Regions from separate parts of the Methylobacterium sp. CCH7-A2 genome, predicted to be linked through region 1. Evidence: predicted binding sites of a transcription regulator. Region 1 holds the regulator's gene; the other holds the start of a gene.

Region 1 (8,022 bases):
CAGGGGCTGCGCCGCCTGGCCGAGCTTGAGCCCATGCGCCTCGGCATAGCCGCGCACGGCGGCTTCCAGCGCCTCGAGCGACCAGTCGTTGATGGCGGCGAGCGCCTGGGCGAGCCCGGGCAGACGCTGGCGACCGGCCTCGTCCAGCAGGGCCGCTGCCTTGGCGTCGAGCTGAAGCGGCCGGGCCGCATAAAGATAGTAGGCGCTGTCGAGCAGCTCGACGAGCGTCTTGGCGCGCTCCTTCAGCCCCGGCATCGCGGCAAGGAAGCGCTGCTCCAGCTCGGGCGACAGGGTCGGGCCGAGGCCGCGCGCCGGCCCGATCTCAGGCAGGATCACCTTCAGCGCGTCGAGCAGGTCGTGATCGGAGGACTGGCGCATATAGAGCCCGTTCAGGCTCTCGAGCTTGGCGAAGTCGAAGCGCGCGGCCGAGCGGCCGATCGAGCCGAGGTCGAACAGCTCGATCATCTCCTGCGTCGAGAAGATCTCCTGGTCGCCATGGCTCCAGCCGAGGCGCAGCAGATAATTGCGCAGCGCCACCGGCAGGTACCCCATCTCGCGATAGGCATCGACACCGAGCGCGCCGTGGCGCTTCGAGAGCTTGGCGCCGTCCGGGCCATGGATCAGCGGGATATGCGACATGCTCGGGACCTTCCAGCCCAGCGCCTGGTAGATCTGGGTCTGGCGCGCGGCATTGGTCAGGTGGTCGTCGCCGCGGATGACATGGGTCACGCCCATGTCGTGGTCGTCGACCACCACGGCGAGCATATAGGTCGGGTTGCCGTCCGAGCGCAGCAGCACGAGGTCGTCGAGATTCTCGTTCTGCCAGACGACGCGGCCCTGGACCTCGTCCTCCACCACGGTCTCGCCGGTCTGCGGTGCGCGCAGCCGGATCACCGGCTTGACGCCTTCGGGAGCCGTCGCGGGATCGCGGTCGCGCCAGCGCCCGTCATAACGCATCGGCTTGCCGGCAGCCTTGGCCTGTTCGCGCATCTCGTCCAGTTCGGCCGGCGTGGCGTAGCAGCGATAGGCATGGCCACTGGCCAGCATCTGATGCGCCACCTCGCGGTGCCGCTCGGCGCGGGCGAACTGGTAGACGGTCTCGCCGTCCCAATCGAGGCCGAGCCATTTCAGCCCGTCGAGGATGGCGCCGATCGCAGCTTCGGTCGAGCGTTCGCGGTCGGTGTCCTCGATGCGCAGCAGCATCTTGCCGCCATGGCGGCGCGCATAGAGCCAGTTGAACAGCGCCGTACGCCCGCCGCCGATATGCAGGAAGCCGGTGGGCGAGGGCGCAAAGCGCGTGACGACGGCGTCGCTCATGGATGGCAGGGCTCCGGCGGGACCTTGGGAGAAGGACCCTGAAAGGGGCGGGAAAAGATCGAGCGGCACGCCCTGTCGCAGCGCGTACCGAAGCGGACATGACATCCGGCGCGGCCCCTGTAACATGCCTGAGCCGCCGCCGTTAAGGGCCAGTTCGAAGCCCGGCGCGCCGGCGCAGGACGGGGGCAGGCCATGACGGCGAAGCCGCCAGGGCAGGGGGAGCGGGTGCCGCGGCGCGGGGCGCTGGCGGCCGCCCTCGTATGGCACCGGCCGGACGGTCGCTTCGGCGGTATCAGGTTCGGACTGGCGCTGGGCGAATGGCGCGACGCAGTGCTCGCCGCCTTGTCGCGCGAGGCCGAGCGGCGCCGGCTCTTCCTCTGGCTGCCGGTCGCGATGGGCATCGGCATCCTGCTCTATTTCGCCGCCGATGCCGAACCGGCGCTCTGGGCGCCGCTGACGGGGCTCGCGCTTTCCGCGGCTGGCGCGATCCTGCTGCGGGGGCGCCCGCGGCCGGCCTGGGTGTGCCTCGCTGTCGCCGCCCTGTTTGCCGGCTTCGCTGCGGCGGCCTGGCGCACGGCGACGATCGCCGCCCCGATGCTGGAGCGGCCGCGCGTCGGCCAGGTCTCAGGCTTCGTGGAATCGGTGGAGGCGCGCGATGCCGGCGCTCGGCTCGTCATCCGCGTGACGGGGATCGCCGGGCTCGACCGGCCGTTCTGGCCGAAGCGTGTGCGCGTCAACATCCGCTCCGGGACCGTGGCGCCCGGAGACCATGTCGCGGCCGTGGCGCGGCTGCTGCCGCCGCCGGGGCCGGCCCGGCCGGGCGGCTATGATTTCGGGCGCGACGCCTTCTTCCGCGGCATCGGCGCCGTCGGCAGCATCTCGGGCAAGATCGCGCTCAGCCCGCCGCCGCATCCGCCCGACTGGGATCTGCGCCTGGCGGCGGCGATCGACGGCGCCCGCAACGCCCTGACCCAGCGCATTGCCTCGGTCGCCGGCGGGCAGGCAGGGGCGATGGCGGCGGCGCTGGTCACCGGCAAGCGCGGGCTGATCACCGAAACCACCAATGCCGATCTGCGGGCGGCCGGGATCTACCACATCGTCTCGATCTCGGGCCTGCACATGGTGCTGGCCGCCGGGACGATCTTCTGGCTGGTGCGGGCGCTGCTCGCCCTGTCACAGACGGTGGCGCTGCGCCTGCCGGTCAAGAAGCTCGCCGCGCTCGCGGCGATGGCGGGCTCGGTCGCCTATTGCGTCTTCTCGGGAGCGGAGGTCGCCACCGTACGCTCGCTGATCATGACGCTGGTGATGCTGGGCGCAATCCTCGTCGACCGCCCGGCGCTGAGCATGCGCAACCTCGCGCTGGCGGCGATGATCGTGCTGCTGCGCGAGCCCGAGGCGCTGCTGGGGCCGAGCTTCCAGATGTCCTTCGGTGCCGTGGCGGCGCTGATCGCCTTTGCCGAGCGCTGGGAGGAGCGCGGCCGGTTGCAGCCGCCGCCCGCACTGCCCTGGCCGCTGCGCCCGCTCTGGGTCGCCGCATCCGGCATCGTCGTCACGACCCTGCTGGCGACGGCGGCGACGGCGCCCTTCGGCGCCTATCATTTCCAGACCTTCAACCCTTTCGGCCTGCTCGGCAACGCGCTGGCTCTGCCCTTCGTCTCCCTCTTCGTCATGCCGGCCGCCGTCTTCGGGGTGCTCGCCTATCCCTTCGGGCTGGACGCGCCGGCCTGGTGGCTCATGGGCCTGGCCTCGGAGGTGGTGCTCAAACTGGCGCATTGGGTCGCGACCATCGATCACTCGACCCTGGTGCTCGCCGCCTTCGGCCCGGCCGCGCTCGGCTGCTTTTCGGCCGCGCTGCTCTGGGCGACGCTGTGGACGACGAAGCTGCGTCTGCTGGCGATCCTGCCGCTGGTCGGCGGCGTGGCCGTCGCGGCCAAACCGGAGAAGCCGGCGATCCTGATCGAGCGCGACGGCTCGGGCCTCGCGGTGCGCGGCAAGGACGGCCTGCTCGTGATCGCCGGCAAGCCGAGCCGCTTCGTCCTGCAGCAATGGCTGACGGCGGATGGCGACGGCCGCCAGCCCGACGACCCGTCGCTGCGCAAGGGCGCGGCCTGCGATCCGCGCGGCTGCGTGCTGATGACGAGAGAGGGCCACAGCATCGCCTATGCGCAGGACCGGCTCGCCATCATCGAGGATTGCCGCCGCGCCGATGTGGTGGTGACGCCGATTCCCTGGACGGCGGCCTGCCGCGCGCGGCTGATCGACCGGATGACGTTGCAGCGCGATGGCGCGACAGCCCTGGTTCGGACTCGCTCCGGCTGGCAAAACCACGCGGCGCAGGATGCGGGCGACCGGCCCTGGAGCCGCCGGCGTCCCCAGCCCGCGCCGACAACTGCGGGCCCGGCTGGGCCGCCACCGGCCGAGGAGGCGCCCGATACCGAGCGCCTGCCCTAGCGCCGGCCCGTCAGTAGCGCCGCATCAGATTGACAAGCCGACCCTGGATCTTGACCCGGTCCGGTCCCAGCACCCGCGTCTCGTAAGCCGGATTGGCTGCCTCCAGCGCGATCGAGGAGCCCCGCTTGCGCAGCCGCTTCAGCGTCGCCTCCTCGTCGTCGATCAGGGCGACGATGATGTCGCCGGTATTGGCGGTGTCCTGGCGCCGGATCACCACCGTGTCGCCGTCGAGAATGCCGGCCTCGACCATCGAGTCGCCGCGGACCTCCAGCGCGAAATGCTCACCGGAGCCGAGCATGTCGGCGGGGAGGGCGACGCTGTGGCTGCGGCTCTGGATCGCCGAGATCGGCGTGCCCGCCGCGATGCGGCCCATGACAGGGATCGCGATCGTGTTGCGGGCGTCTTCCGGCATCGCCTCCACCGGGCGCGCCCGGCCGGGCAGCCCGTCCTTGGCCGGCGGCGTCTCCTTGCCGAGCCCGCCCTGGACGATGGAGGGATTGAAGCGGCGCGCGCCGCCCTGGAGGCCACCACCCGCGCCATCCGGCAGCTTGATCACTTCGAGCGCCCGTGCCCGGTTCGGCAGGCGGCGGATGAAGCCGCGTTCCTCGAGGGCCATGATCAGGCGGTGGATGCCGGATTTCGACTTGAGGTCGAGCGCGTCCTTCATTTCGTCGAAGGAGGGAGGGACGCCGCTCTCGCGCAGGCGCTCATGGATGAAGCGAAGCAGTTCGAACTGTTTGCGTGTCAGCATGATCCCCGCCGGCGCTCTGAAATCTGCCGATCATCGCAGATTCGAAACAAATCACGAACACCATACCCGTTCGCGTTGTGTTCCGCAAGCCGATGCGCCAGCCCGCGACCTATCGCAGACGAATGAAGCGGCAGGGATCGCCCTTGCGGGCCGCCGGCGCGAAAACCGGGCGGATCGCCAGCGCCTGCGCCCTCGCGAGCAGGCCGAGCATCGAGGAATCCTGCCTCTCGAACGGCGTCGCCTCCCAGCCGGCCTCGGTCAGGACGAGGCTGGAGCGCAAATAATCCTCGCGCTCGTCATTGGCCGGCATGTCGCGCCCGAGCAAGCCGGGCTCGCTGCGGTCGCGCTCGGGCGAGGGCATGCCGAGCAGGGCCTCGATCACCGGCACCACGAAGAGATGCCCGCAGACGATCGAGGAGACGGGGTTGCCCGGCAGGCCGATCGCGACCATCGGGCCGAGCCGGCCGGTCATCATCGGCTTGCCCGGCCGCATCGCGATCTTCCAGAAGCCGAGATCCATGCCGGCGCGCTTCAGCGCCTCCTGGACGAGATCATGGGCACCGACGGAGGCGCCGCCCAGCGTCACCAGCACATCCGCGCCGGCGTCCCGCGCCTGCCCGATCCTGGCGGCGAGATCGGCATGGTCGTCGCGGGCGATGCCGAGATCGAGCACGCTCCCGCCCGCCTGCTCGACCAGCGCGGCCAGCGCAAACGAGTTGGAGGCGACGATCTGGTCGGGCCCGACCGGCTCGCCCGGCAGCACGAGCTCGTCGCCGGTGGCGAGGATCGCCACCAGCGGCTTGCGGCGCACCGCAAGCGCGGGGTGGCCAGCGGCGGCGGCGAGCCCGAGCGCGGCGCTGTCGAGCCGGGTGCCGGCCGCGAGCAGCTGGTCGCCCTCGCTGAAGTCGAGCCCGGCCTTGCGAATGAATTTGCCCTTGGGCGCGCCCTCGCGAACGGTGATCGCGGCCGAGCCGACACCGTCGGCGTTCTCCTGGATCAGGATGGTGTCGGCGCCCTCGGGGATCGGCGCACCCGTGAAGATCCGGACCGCCTCGCCGGCGGCCACGCTGCCGTCGAAGGAGCGCCCGGCCGCGGATTCGCCGAGAACGCGCAGTTCGGCGCCCGGCACGAGGTCGTCGCCCCGCACCGCATAGCCGTCCATGGCCGAATTGGCGAAGGGCGGCTGTGTCCTGAGCGCCGCGAGATCGGCCCCGAGCACGCGCCAGGCGCACTGCGCCAGCGGCAGGGTCTCGATGGGCGTGCGGCCGGGCACGCTGTCGAGCAGCGCGCGCAGCGCGACCGGGACCGGCGTCAGCGCCATCAGACCGGTCCCCCTGGGGAGGCGTCGGCCTGGAACACACCTGACTTGCCGCCGGATTTGTGGGTCAGCCGGATGCCCTCGATCCGCATGCCGCGGTCGGCCGCCTTGACCATGTCGTAGACGGTCAGGCAGGCGATGCTGACGGCGGTGAGTGCCTCCATCTCGACGCCGGTCTGGCCCTTCACCTTGACCTCGGCCCGCACGCGGATGCCGGGCAGGGCCTCGTCGATCTCGAGATCGACCGCGATCTTGGTGATCAGCAGCGGGTGGCAGAGCGGGATCAGCTCATGGCTGCGCTTGGCGGCCATGATGCCGGCGAGCCTCGCCGTGCCGAGCACATCGCCCTTCTTGGCGTCGCCCGCGCGCACGATCGCCAGCGTCTGCGGCTGCATCACCACGCAGCCCTCGGCGATGGCCGTGCGCGAGGTCTCGGCCTTGTCGCCGACATCGACCATATGCGCCTGGCCCTGCGCGTCGAGATGGCTGAGTGCGCTCACGCGGCGCTCTCCTGCGTCTTGGCTTGTGATGTCTGGCCCGTGAGCAGTTCGCGCGTCGCGGCCGTCACATCGGCCTGTCGCATCAGGCTTTCGCCGACGAGGAAGGTCCTGACCCCGGCCCCGTTCAGCCGGCCGACATCGCCATGGCTGAAGATGCCGCTCTCGCTGATGACGATCCGGTCGGCCGGCACGCGCGGCGCCAGCCGCTCGGTCACCGCGAGATCGACGGTGAAATCGCGCAGATCGCGGTTGTTGATGCCGAGCAGGCGGCTCTTCAGCGCCAGCGCGCGGTCGAGTTCGGCGTCGTCATGGACTTCGACCAGCACATCCATGCCGAGATCGAAGGCGGTGGTCTCCAGCGCGCGCGCCGTGGCGTCGTCGACGCCCGCCATGATGATCAGGATGCAGTCCGCCCCCCAGGCCCGCGCCTCGTAGACCTGATAGGGATCGTAGAGGAAATCCTTGCGCAGCACCGGCAGCACGGAGGCCGCGCGCGCCTGCAGCAGGAATTCCGGCCGGCCCTGGAAGGAGGGGCCATCGGTCAGGACGGAGAGGCAGGCGGCCCCGCCGGCGGCGTAGGCGCGCGCCAGCACGGGCGGGTCGAAATCGGCGCGGATCAGCCCCTTGGAGGGCGAGGCCTTCTTGATCTCGGCGATCAGCGCCGGCTGGCCGGCGGTGTGCTTTGCGGCCAGCGCATCGGCGAAGCCGCGCGTCGGCCCGGCGTCACGCGCCAGCACCTCGATCCGGTCCTGCGGGATCGCCAGTTTGGCGGCCGCGATCTCCTGGCGCTTATAGGCCTCGATCTTCGCGAGAATGTCGCTCATCAGGGCCTCACGCGTTCGAGCTGGCGACGAGGGCGGCCAAGGTCGCCTTGGCCTTGCCGCTGTCGAGCGCCGCATTCGCCTGCGCGAAGCCGTCGCGCAGATCGCCCGCCCGGCCGGCGACCAGCAGTGCCGCGGCGGCGTTGAAGGCGGCGATGTCGCGGAAGGCGGTCTTCTGCCCGTCGAGCACCGCACGCAGCGCCTCGGCATTCTGCGCCGGCTCGCCACCGCGCAGATCCTCCGGCCTGGCGCGGGCCAGCCCGACATCCTCGGGCGAGATCTGGAAGCTTTCGATCCGGCCATTGTCCAGCGAGACCACGCGGGTCGGACCCGTCGTGGTGATCTCGTCGAGCCCGTCGGACCCATGAACGGCCCAGACCCGCGTCGAGCCGAGGCTCGCCAACACCTTCACCATCGGCTCCAGCCAGGTTTCCGAGAAGGCGCCGATCAACTGCTTCTTGACGCCGGCCGGGTTCGAGAGCGGGCCGAGCAGGTTGAAGATCGTGCGCGTGCCGAGTTCGACCCGCACCGGCGCGACATGGCGCATCGAGGCGTGATGCGTCGGCGCGAACATGAAGCCGACACCGGCCTGGGCGATGCAGCGCGCCGTCGCCGCCGGATCGAGCCCGACCTTGACGCCGAGCGCCATCAGCACGTCGGCGGTGCCGGTCTTCGAGGAGGCGGCGCGATTGCCATGCTTTGCGACCGGCACGCCGCAGGCGGCGGTGATGATCGAGGCCAGCGTCGAGACGTTGTAGGAGCCCGAGGAATCCCCGCCCGTGCCGACGATGTCGATGGCGTCGGCGGGCGCCTCGACCGTCAGCATCTTGCCGCGCATCGCGCCGACCGCGCCGGTGATCTCCT
Region 2 (8,022 bases), on a different contig from region 1:
CTCCGCACCGAAGCGCCTGACGAGATCATGGAACAGCATCACGTCGCCCGCGACGAAGCGCGCTTCCAGCATTGCCGTGCGGATCGTCATGTCCGCACGCGCCTCGCGCACGCAGTCGTCGAGTGAACGGACGGAGTGGCCGACCTTCAGTTTCAGGTCCCAGAGAGGGTACAGCATCGCCTCGACGACGCTCTCGCCCCAGGCCGTCTGCTTGTGCGGGAACAGGAAGAGCAGATCGACATCCGAGCCCGGCGCCAACGTGCCGCGGCCATAGCCCCCGACCGCCACCACGGCGATGCGCTCGGACTGGGAGGGATTCTGCGCGGGATAGAACAGCTCGGTCGCCGCCACATGCAGGCAACCGACGATGGCGTCCATCACGGCGGACAGGTGCTGTGCGCAGACCAGACCATGGCGCGGCCGCTTCAGAAGGCTCTTTGCGGAGTCGAGCCCCTGATCGAGGACGCTTCGCAGCGCCGCGACGAGGGCGGGACGCGCCTGGGGCGTGGGTGCAGCCGCCACGTCGGCCAGCAGCGGAGCCATGGCACGGCGCGGATTGGCGAGAACGGCGTCGAGTTCGAGAGCCGGCTGATCGGCAGAGGATGACACCAGCCCTGACCTCGCTTGCTGGAATGCCCGGCGCGGGACCCTTCTGCTGGTTAGCATGGGGAGGAGATTCGCAAAGAAGTTTAAATAGCAGATAATTGACGTGAAATATGACAAACAACATCCCGACATGTCCTGTTTGACATACAGAACGAATGGACCTACAAGGCGGATACGCGCCGATTTGAGCCACCAGCTTGCGGGCGCGAAACAAGTGCAGCTAAAGCGTGGGGCATGGGCGCCAACCTGTCGCTCGGTCCCTTCGCGCATCGAAAGGGACCACGAATGACCATTTCCCGCCGTCTCGCTATCGCCGGACTCGCCGCCTCGCTCGTTCTGTCTGCCGGACAGGCTTTTGCCCAGGCGCCGAAGGAAATCCGCATCGACTTCGCGACCTACAATCCCGTCAGCCTCGTGCTGAAGGACAGCGGCATCCTCGAAAAGGCGCTGGCCGCCGACGGCATCACCGTGCGCTGGGTCCAGTCCGCCGGATCGAACAAGGCGCTGGAGTTCCTGAACGCGGGCTCGCTCGATTTCGGCTCGACCGCCGGCGCCGCCGCGCTGATCGGCAAGATCAACGGCAACCCGATCAAGTCGATCTACGTCTACTCGCGGCCTGAATGGACGGCACTCGTCACCGGGGCCAAGAGCGAGATCACCAAAGTCGCCGACCTCAAGGGCAAGCGCGTCGCGGTCACGCGCGGCACCGATCCGCACATCTTCCTGGTCCGGGCGCTGGCCGAGGCCAAGCTGACCGAGAAGGATGTCAGGCTCGTCCTGCTGCAGCATGCCGACGGGCGCCTTGCGCTCGAGCGCGGCGACGTCGACGCCTGGGCCGGTCTCGACCCGCTGATGGCCGCGGCCGAGGTCGAGAGCGGCGCGAAGCTCTTCCATCGCAAGGCCGCCGACAACACCTGGGGTATTCTCAATGTCCGGGAGGCCTTCGCCAAGGACAATCCGGCCCTCGTCCGCAAGGTGCTGGCCGCCTATGAGCAGGCGCGGACCTATGCCCTCGCCAATCCGGCCGAGCTGAAGAAGACCCTGGTCGCCTATACCAAGCTGTCGGACGCCGTGATCGAGCGACAGCTCACCCGGACCGAACTCACGCATTCCAGCATCGGGTCAGCGCAGGCCGAGACCATCATCGCGGCCGGCCTCGCGCTGCAGGAGGCGGGCGTCGTGCCCGCCAAGACCGATGTGAAGGCCGTGGTCGACGATCTGCTCGACCGCAGCTTCGCCGTCACCAACTGACCCACGCTGGGATCGGATGAGCGCGCTCGGGATCGAGACGGCAGGGCTGGGCGAGCAGGGCGATCCAGCCCGGCCTCGGCCCCGTCGTCCCGGCCTGGCGCTGGCGGGGTTTGCGCTGCCGGTCGTTCTGGCCGTGCTGTGGGAGGTCGCCGTCAGATCCGGCTTCGCCAATGGCCGGCTGATGCCGCCGCCGAGCGTGGTCGGGGCCACCCTGTGGTCTCTCGCGGCTTCGGGCGAACTCTTCACCCATGCCGCGGCGACGCTCTGGCGGGTTGCGGCCGGGTTTGCTCTCGGTGCGGCGGCGGGCACCCTGCTCGGCGCCATCACCGGTGCGCTTCCGGTGGCGCGCGGCCTGATCGACCCGACGCTTCAGGCCCTGCGCGCCATCCCCTCGATCGCCTGGGTGCCGCTCTTCATCCTCTGGCTCGGCATCTTCGAGGCGTCGAAGGTCGCGCTGATCGCGGTCGGCGTGTTCTTCCCGGTCTATCTCGGGGTCGCTGCGGCGATCCAGGGCATCGACCGCAAGATCGTCGAGGTCGGCCGTGTCTTCCGGCTCGGCCGGCTGGCGATGGCGCGACGGGTTCTGCTGCCGGCAATCCTGCCGGCCTGGATCACCGCGCTGCGCTCGGGGCTGGGGCTGGGCTTCATGTTCGTGGTCGCGGCCGAGATCATGGGCGCCAGCGAAGGGCTCGGCTACCTCCTCGTCGATGGCCAGCAGCTCGGCCGGCCCGACACCATCATTGCGGCCATCATCAGCTTCGCCGTCCTCGGAAAGCTGGCCGATGGCCTGCTCGTCGCCCTCACGCGGCCGGTTCTCGCCTGGCAGGACACGGCCCGCGACAAACTCTGAGTGAGCCCTCGATGCTGAGCTTCGAGACCCTGTCGAAAACCTATGCCGACGGCACGCAGGCGCTGTCGGCCATCACGCTCGACGTCGCGCAGGGGGAGATTCTCGCGCTCGTCGGCGGCTCGGGCTGCGGCAAGACCACCTTGCTGCGGCTGATCGCCGGCCTCGACCGGCCGAGCGCCGGGCGCATCCTGCTCGACGGCGACACGATCGCCGAGCCGCGCGCCGATGTCGGCGTGATCTTCCAGGAGCCGCGACTCTTTCCCTGGCTCTCGGTTGCGGAGAATGTCGGCTTCGGTCTCTCGCATCTCTCGGCCTTCGAGCGGGAGGGACTGGTCACCAACGCGCTCGTGCGGGTGGGCCTTGGCGGTTATGACCGGCGCTGGCCGCGCGAGCTTTCGGGCGGTCAGCAGCAGCGCGTCGCCATCGCGCGCGCCCTCGTCACGCGCCCCAAGCTGCTCTTGATGGACGAGCCCTTCTCCGCGCTCGACGCCACCACCCGCGCCAGCCTCCATGGCCACCTGCTCGCCCTGTGGGTCGAAAGCCGGCCGACGGTGGTCATGGTCACCCATGACGTCGAGGAGGCGGTGACGCTGGCGGACCGGATCGTGGTGATGCAGCCCAAGCCCGGCCGCATCTTCGACGAATTCGACAACCCGCTCGCCCGCCCGCGCGACCGGCTCTCGCCGGCGTTCGAGGCCGCCAAGCGCGAGGTGCTGCGCAGCCTGGATCGTTCGCTGCGTGACGAGGCCCCGCACCAGCAGAAGGCCGCGGAGACGGCCGGGATGTGGTGGTGAGTCGCGTCACGGGGCATCGCTTTCCGGTGGCCTGTGACCGCTCGAGCCTCTATCAGCGCATCCCACAGGTTCATTCGACTTGAGGTTCTGACACCATGGACGTCACCGCTCTTCGCGCCCTGCAGGCCCCGCTCAAGGACGCCTACCGTTCGGACCCCAATGCGGCCGTCGTCACCCTGAAGGCCAAGGGCGAACTCGACGACCAGCATATCGCCTGTAAGGTCGAGACCGGCCGTGCGATCGCGCTGGCGGGGCTGCACCCGGCCACTGGCGGCTCAGGCGCCGAACTCTGCTCGGGCGACATGCTGCTGGAGGCCCTCGTCGCCTGCGCCGGCGTCACCCTGAAGGCGGTGGCGACCGCGCTCGAGATCGAGCTGAAGAAGGGCGTCGTCCATGCCGAGGGCGATCTCGACTTCCGCGGCACGCTCGGCGTCGCCAAGGACGCCGCGGTCGGCTTCAAGGCGATCCGGCTGTCCTTCGAGGTCGAGACCGACGCGCCGCAGGAGAAGCTCGACACGCTGCTGAAGCTGACCGAGCGCTACTGCGTCGTCTTCCAGACGCTCAATGTGAAGCCCGAGATCAGCGCGACCCTTTCGGTCGCCTGATCGCCCGGCCGCTCACTCCGCGGCCTTCTTCAGGGTCAAACCCTCGGCGAAGGGCAGCGTCGGCTCGCCCTTCGCCTCGTCGAAATCGAGCGCCACGATGCGCTCGCCGCGGCTGGCGATCTTGCCGGCCGAGGTGCGCAGCCCGGCCACATCGTCCTGCGCCTGGCGGAAATGCTGATCGAGCTTCTCCGCCCGCTCGGCCAGCCGCCGGACATCGGCCAGCAGCTTGCCGACCTCGCTCTGGATCACCTGCGCCTCTTCCCGCATCCGCGCATCGCGCACCAGCGACTGCATGAGCTGGATCGCGAGCGCCAGCAGCGAGGGCGAGACGATCATGATCCGCGCGCGATGCGCCTTCTGGATCACATCGTCGAAATGCTCGTGCAAATCGGCATAGATCGATTCTGACGGCACGAAGAGCAGGGCGAGGTCCTGGGTCTCGCCGGGCAGGAAATAGCGCTCGGCGATGTCCTTCACGTGCACGCCGACATCGTTGCGGACGCGTGCGGAGGCGGCCTTTCGCGCCTCCTCGCCACGGGCCTCCCGCAATTGCGTGAAGCTCTCCAGCGGGAACTTGGCGTCGATGACGAGCCCGCGCCCGTCGCCGGGCAGCGTCACCAGGCAGTCCGGCCGGTTGCCGTTGGAGAGCTGCGGCTGGAAGGCGAAGAAGGCGCCGGGCAGCCCGTCCCGGATGATCGCCTCCATGCGACCCTGGCCGTAGGCGCCGCGCGCCTGCTTGTTGGAGAGCACGTCGCGCAGCGTCACCACTTCGGAGGTGAGGCTGGTCAGGTTCTTCTGAGCGCTGTCGATTACCGCGAGCCGCTCCTGCAGCTTGCCCAGGCTTTCGGTGGTCTGGCGGACATTCTGCTCCAGACCCTGGCCGACCTGATGGCGCAGCCCCTCCATGCGATCGGCGACGAGGCGTGCGAGATCGCCCTGCCGCGTCGAGAGGATCTCGGCCATGGTCTGCATCCGGCCGGTCAACTCCGCCTGGAGCCGGTTCATCTCGGCGACCTTGTCGTCGGTCTCGCGGGCGCGCTCGGCGGCGATCAGCGCCTCCAGCGCCCGTCTGCGGCTGCCGCGCCAGGCCGACAGCGCTAGCAGCAGGAGCAGCCCGAGCGTCGAGACGCCGAAGCCGAGCGCGGCCTGCGCCCAGGTCACGGGCCGGTCGAGGAGGGTGAAAGCGATCTCTGTCATCGCGGCAGGATAGCCGATTCGGGTGAATCAATTCGAACGAAAGCGGAACGGTTTGACCCGCGATGCGCGAGCGCTTATGTGGCCCGTCCACCACCCGAGAAACCGCGCAGACACAGCCCCATGGCCATCCGCCCGCTCGTCATCCTGCCAGACTCCCAGCTTCGGTTGGTGTCCGCCCCCGTGGCCGAGATCACGCCCGAGATCCGCACCCTCGTCGCCGACATGTTCGAGACGATGTACGACGCGCCCGGGATTGGGCTGGCCGCCATCCAGATCGGCGTACCCAAGCGCGTGGTGACGCTCGACGTGGCCAAGCGCGCGCCTGAGCCGGAGGACGCCGCTGCTGGCGAGGACGAAACTTCCGACGCAGCCGACAGCCAGGAGAAGCGCGACCGGCAGCCGCGCAATCCGATGGCCTTCATCAACCCGGAGATCACCTGGTCCTCGGAGGAGCGCAGCGTCTACGAGGAAGGCTGCCTCTCGATCCCGGAATATTATGAGGAGGTCGAGAGGCCGGCTTCGGTCAGGGTCGCCTACACCGATCTCGACGGACAGCGGCAGGAGATCGAGGCCGACGGCCTGCTCGCCACCTGCATCCAGCATGAGATCGACCATCTGAACGGCGTGCTGTTCATCGACCATCTCTCGCGCCTCAAGCGCGAGCGCGTCACCAAGCGCTTCGCCAAGCAGGCGCGACGCGAGGGGTGACGGGACAGCGAGAGCAAGCCGCCGTCATCCGGACGAGCCGCGCCAGCGGCGCCGATCCGGAATCCATCGGAGGGCTCAGGCATCCTATGATGGATTCCGGGTCCTCGCTTTGCTACGCCCGGAATGGCGGGCGCGATTGAGGTAACATCCAGCGTATGAGTTTGCGCGTCATCTTCATGGGCACGCCCGATTTCGCGGTGCCGACGCTGACCGAAATCATCGGCCAGGGGCACGAGGTCGTCAGCTGCTACACCCGCGCCCCGGCGCAGGCGGGACGGGGCCTCGAACTGAAACCCTCGCCGGTGCACAGGGCGGCCGAGCGCTTCGGCATCCCCGTCTTCACGCCCTCGACCCTGAAGACGCCCGAGGTGGCCGAGCAGATCGCCTCCCATCAGGCCGATGTCGCGGTCGTCGTCGCCTATGGCATGATCCTGCCACAGGCGATCCTCGACATTCCGGAGCTCGGCTGCCTCAACCTGCATGCCTCGCTGCTGCCGCGCTGGCGTGGCGCCGCGCCGATCCAGCGTGCGGTTATGGCCGGCGATGCCGAGAGCGGCGTCTGTGTGATGAAGATGGAGGCGGGCCTCGACACCGGCCCCGTCGGCATGGTCGAGCGGCTGGAGATCGGCCCCGACATGACCTCCGGCGAACTCCACGACCGGCTGGCGCCGCTGGGCGCCGATCTGATGGTCCGTGCGCTCGCCGCGCTCGGGCGCGGCGGCCTGCAGTTCACGCCGCAACCGGAAGAGGGCGTGACCTACGCCGCCAAGATCGCCAATGCCGAGGCGAAGCTGAACTGGGCCCGCCCGGCCCGGCAGGTCCACGATCTCGTCCGAGGGCTCGCGCCCTTTCCGGGCGCCTTTGCCGAGATCGATCTCGGCAAGGGCCCCGAGCGGCTCAAGGTCTTGCGCACGGCACTCGCCGGCGGCGCGGCCGAGCCCGGCATGTTGCTCGACGACGAAGGCACCGTCGCCTGCGCGGAAGGGGCGGTGAAGCTGCTTCAGGTCCAGCGGGCCGGCGGGCGGCCGGTCAGCGGCGCCGAGTTCCTGCGCGGGGCGCGGCTCTCCGCCGGCCAGAAGCTCTGATGCCGCGCTACAAGCTCGTCATCGAATATGACGGCACGCCCTTCTCGGGCTGGCAGCGGCAGCTCAATGGCCCGTCCGTACAGCAGAGCGTCGAGGAAGCGATTCAAGCGTTCTGCAACCATCCGGTCAGGCTGCACTGCGCAGGCCGCACCGATGCCGGCGTCCACGCCACTCATCAGGTCGCCCATGTCGATCTGGAGAAGGAATGGCGCACCGATGTCGTGCGCGATGCCAGCAACGCCCGCCTCAAGCGCCTGCCGGTCGCGGTCTGCTGCGCCGAGGCCGTGCCTGACGATTTCGACGCCCGGATCTCGGCCAAGCGCCGCTACTACATCTACCGCATCCTCGACCGGCGCGCCCAGCCGGCGCTCGACCGCGACCGGCTCTGGCATGTCCCGGTAAAGCTCGATCACGAAGCGATGGACCGCTCGGCCAAGGCCCTGCTCGGTCATCACGACTTCACCACCTTCCGCGCCGCCGAGTGCCAGGCCAACAGCCCGATGCGCACCCTGGACCGGCTCGACGTCCGCCGCGAGGGCGAGGAGATCGTCGTCTATGCCCATGCCCGCTCCTTCCTGCACCATCAGGTCCGCTCGATCGTCGGCTGCCTGAAGATGGTCGGCGCCGGACGCTGGCCCGAGAAAAAGCTGGGCCAAGTGCTGGCGGCGCGGGATCGTTCGCAGTGCGCGGCGCTGGCGCCGCCCTGCGGGCTCTATCTGGCGGGGGTAGACTACTAAGCCCGTCGGGGCTCGCCGCCTCAGAAGATGATGAAGCCGAAGGAGCGGAGGATCGCGTAATCCGCCACGATGCTGGCCAGCAGCACGGGCGTGGCGACCCCGCTCCCGGCCCCGAAGGCTGCACGCGCCACACAATAGCGCAGCCGCAGCACGATGGCGGCGAAGGCGAGCGTCTGGAGCAGCGCGAGG

Evidence for each region. Region 1 encodes LexA, which represses DNA repair genes until DNA is damaged. Its sites were predicted from a motif close to TGTTCNNNNTGTGTTCNG; they were not measured.
Region 2: rmuC (DNA recombination protein RmuC) is a predicted target of LexA. The motif match lies at 5,336-5,353, and genes of this name have one in related genera.

What each region holds. Positions count from the first base shown of each region.
Region 1 is NZ_LSKN01000289.1:147,989-156,010, forward strand. It holds gene gltX (glutamate--tRNA ligase) at 1-1,317, opposite strand, end outside; gene AX750_RS21935 (ComEC/Rec2 family competence protein) at 1,510-3,768, shown strand; gene lexA (transcriptional repressor LexA) at 3,779-4,519, opposite strand; gene glp (gephyrin-like molybdotransferase Glp) at 4,629-5,840, opposite strand; gene moaC (cyclic pyranopterin monophosphate synthase MoaC) at 5,840-6,337, opposite strand; gene trpC (indole-3-glycerol phosphate synthase TrpC) at 6,334-7,161, opposite strand; gene trpD (anthranilate phosphoribosyltransferase) at 7,169-8,022, opposite strand, start outside.
Region 2 is NZ_LSKN01000122.1:37,402-45,423, forward strand. It holds gene AX750_RS10625 ([protein-PII] uridylyltransferase) at 1-543, opposite strand, end outside; gene AX750_RS10630 (aliphatic sulfonate ABC transporter substrate-binding protein) at 892-1,857, shown strand; gene AX750_RS10635 (ABC transporter permease) at 1,874-2,707, shown strand; gene AX750_RS10640 (ABC transporter ATP-binding protein) at 2,719-3,501, shown strand; gene AX750_RS10645 (OsmC family protein) at 3,597-4,106, shown strand; gene rmuC (DNA recombination protein RmuC) at 4,119-5,303, opposite strand; gene def (peptide deformylase) at 5,424-6,011, shown strand; gene fmt (methionyl-tRNA formyltransferase) at 6,167-7,096, shown strand; gene truA (tRNA pseudouridine(38-40) synthase TruA) at 7,096-7,833, shown strand; gene AX750_RS10670 (hypothetical protein) at 7,854-8,022, opposite strand, start outside.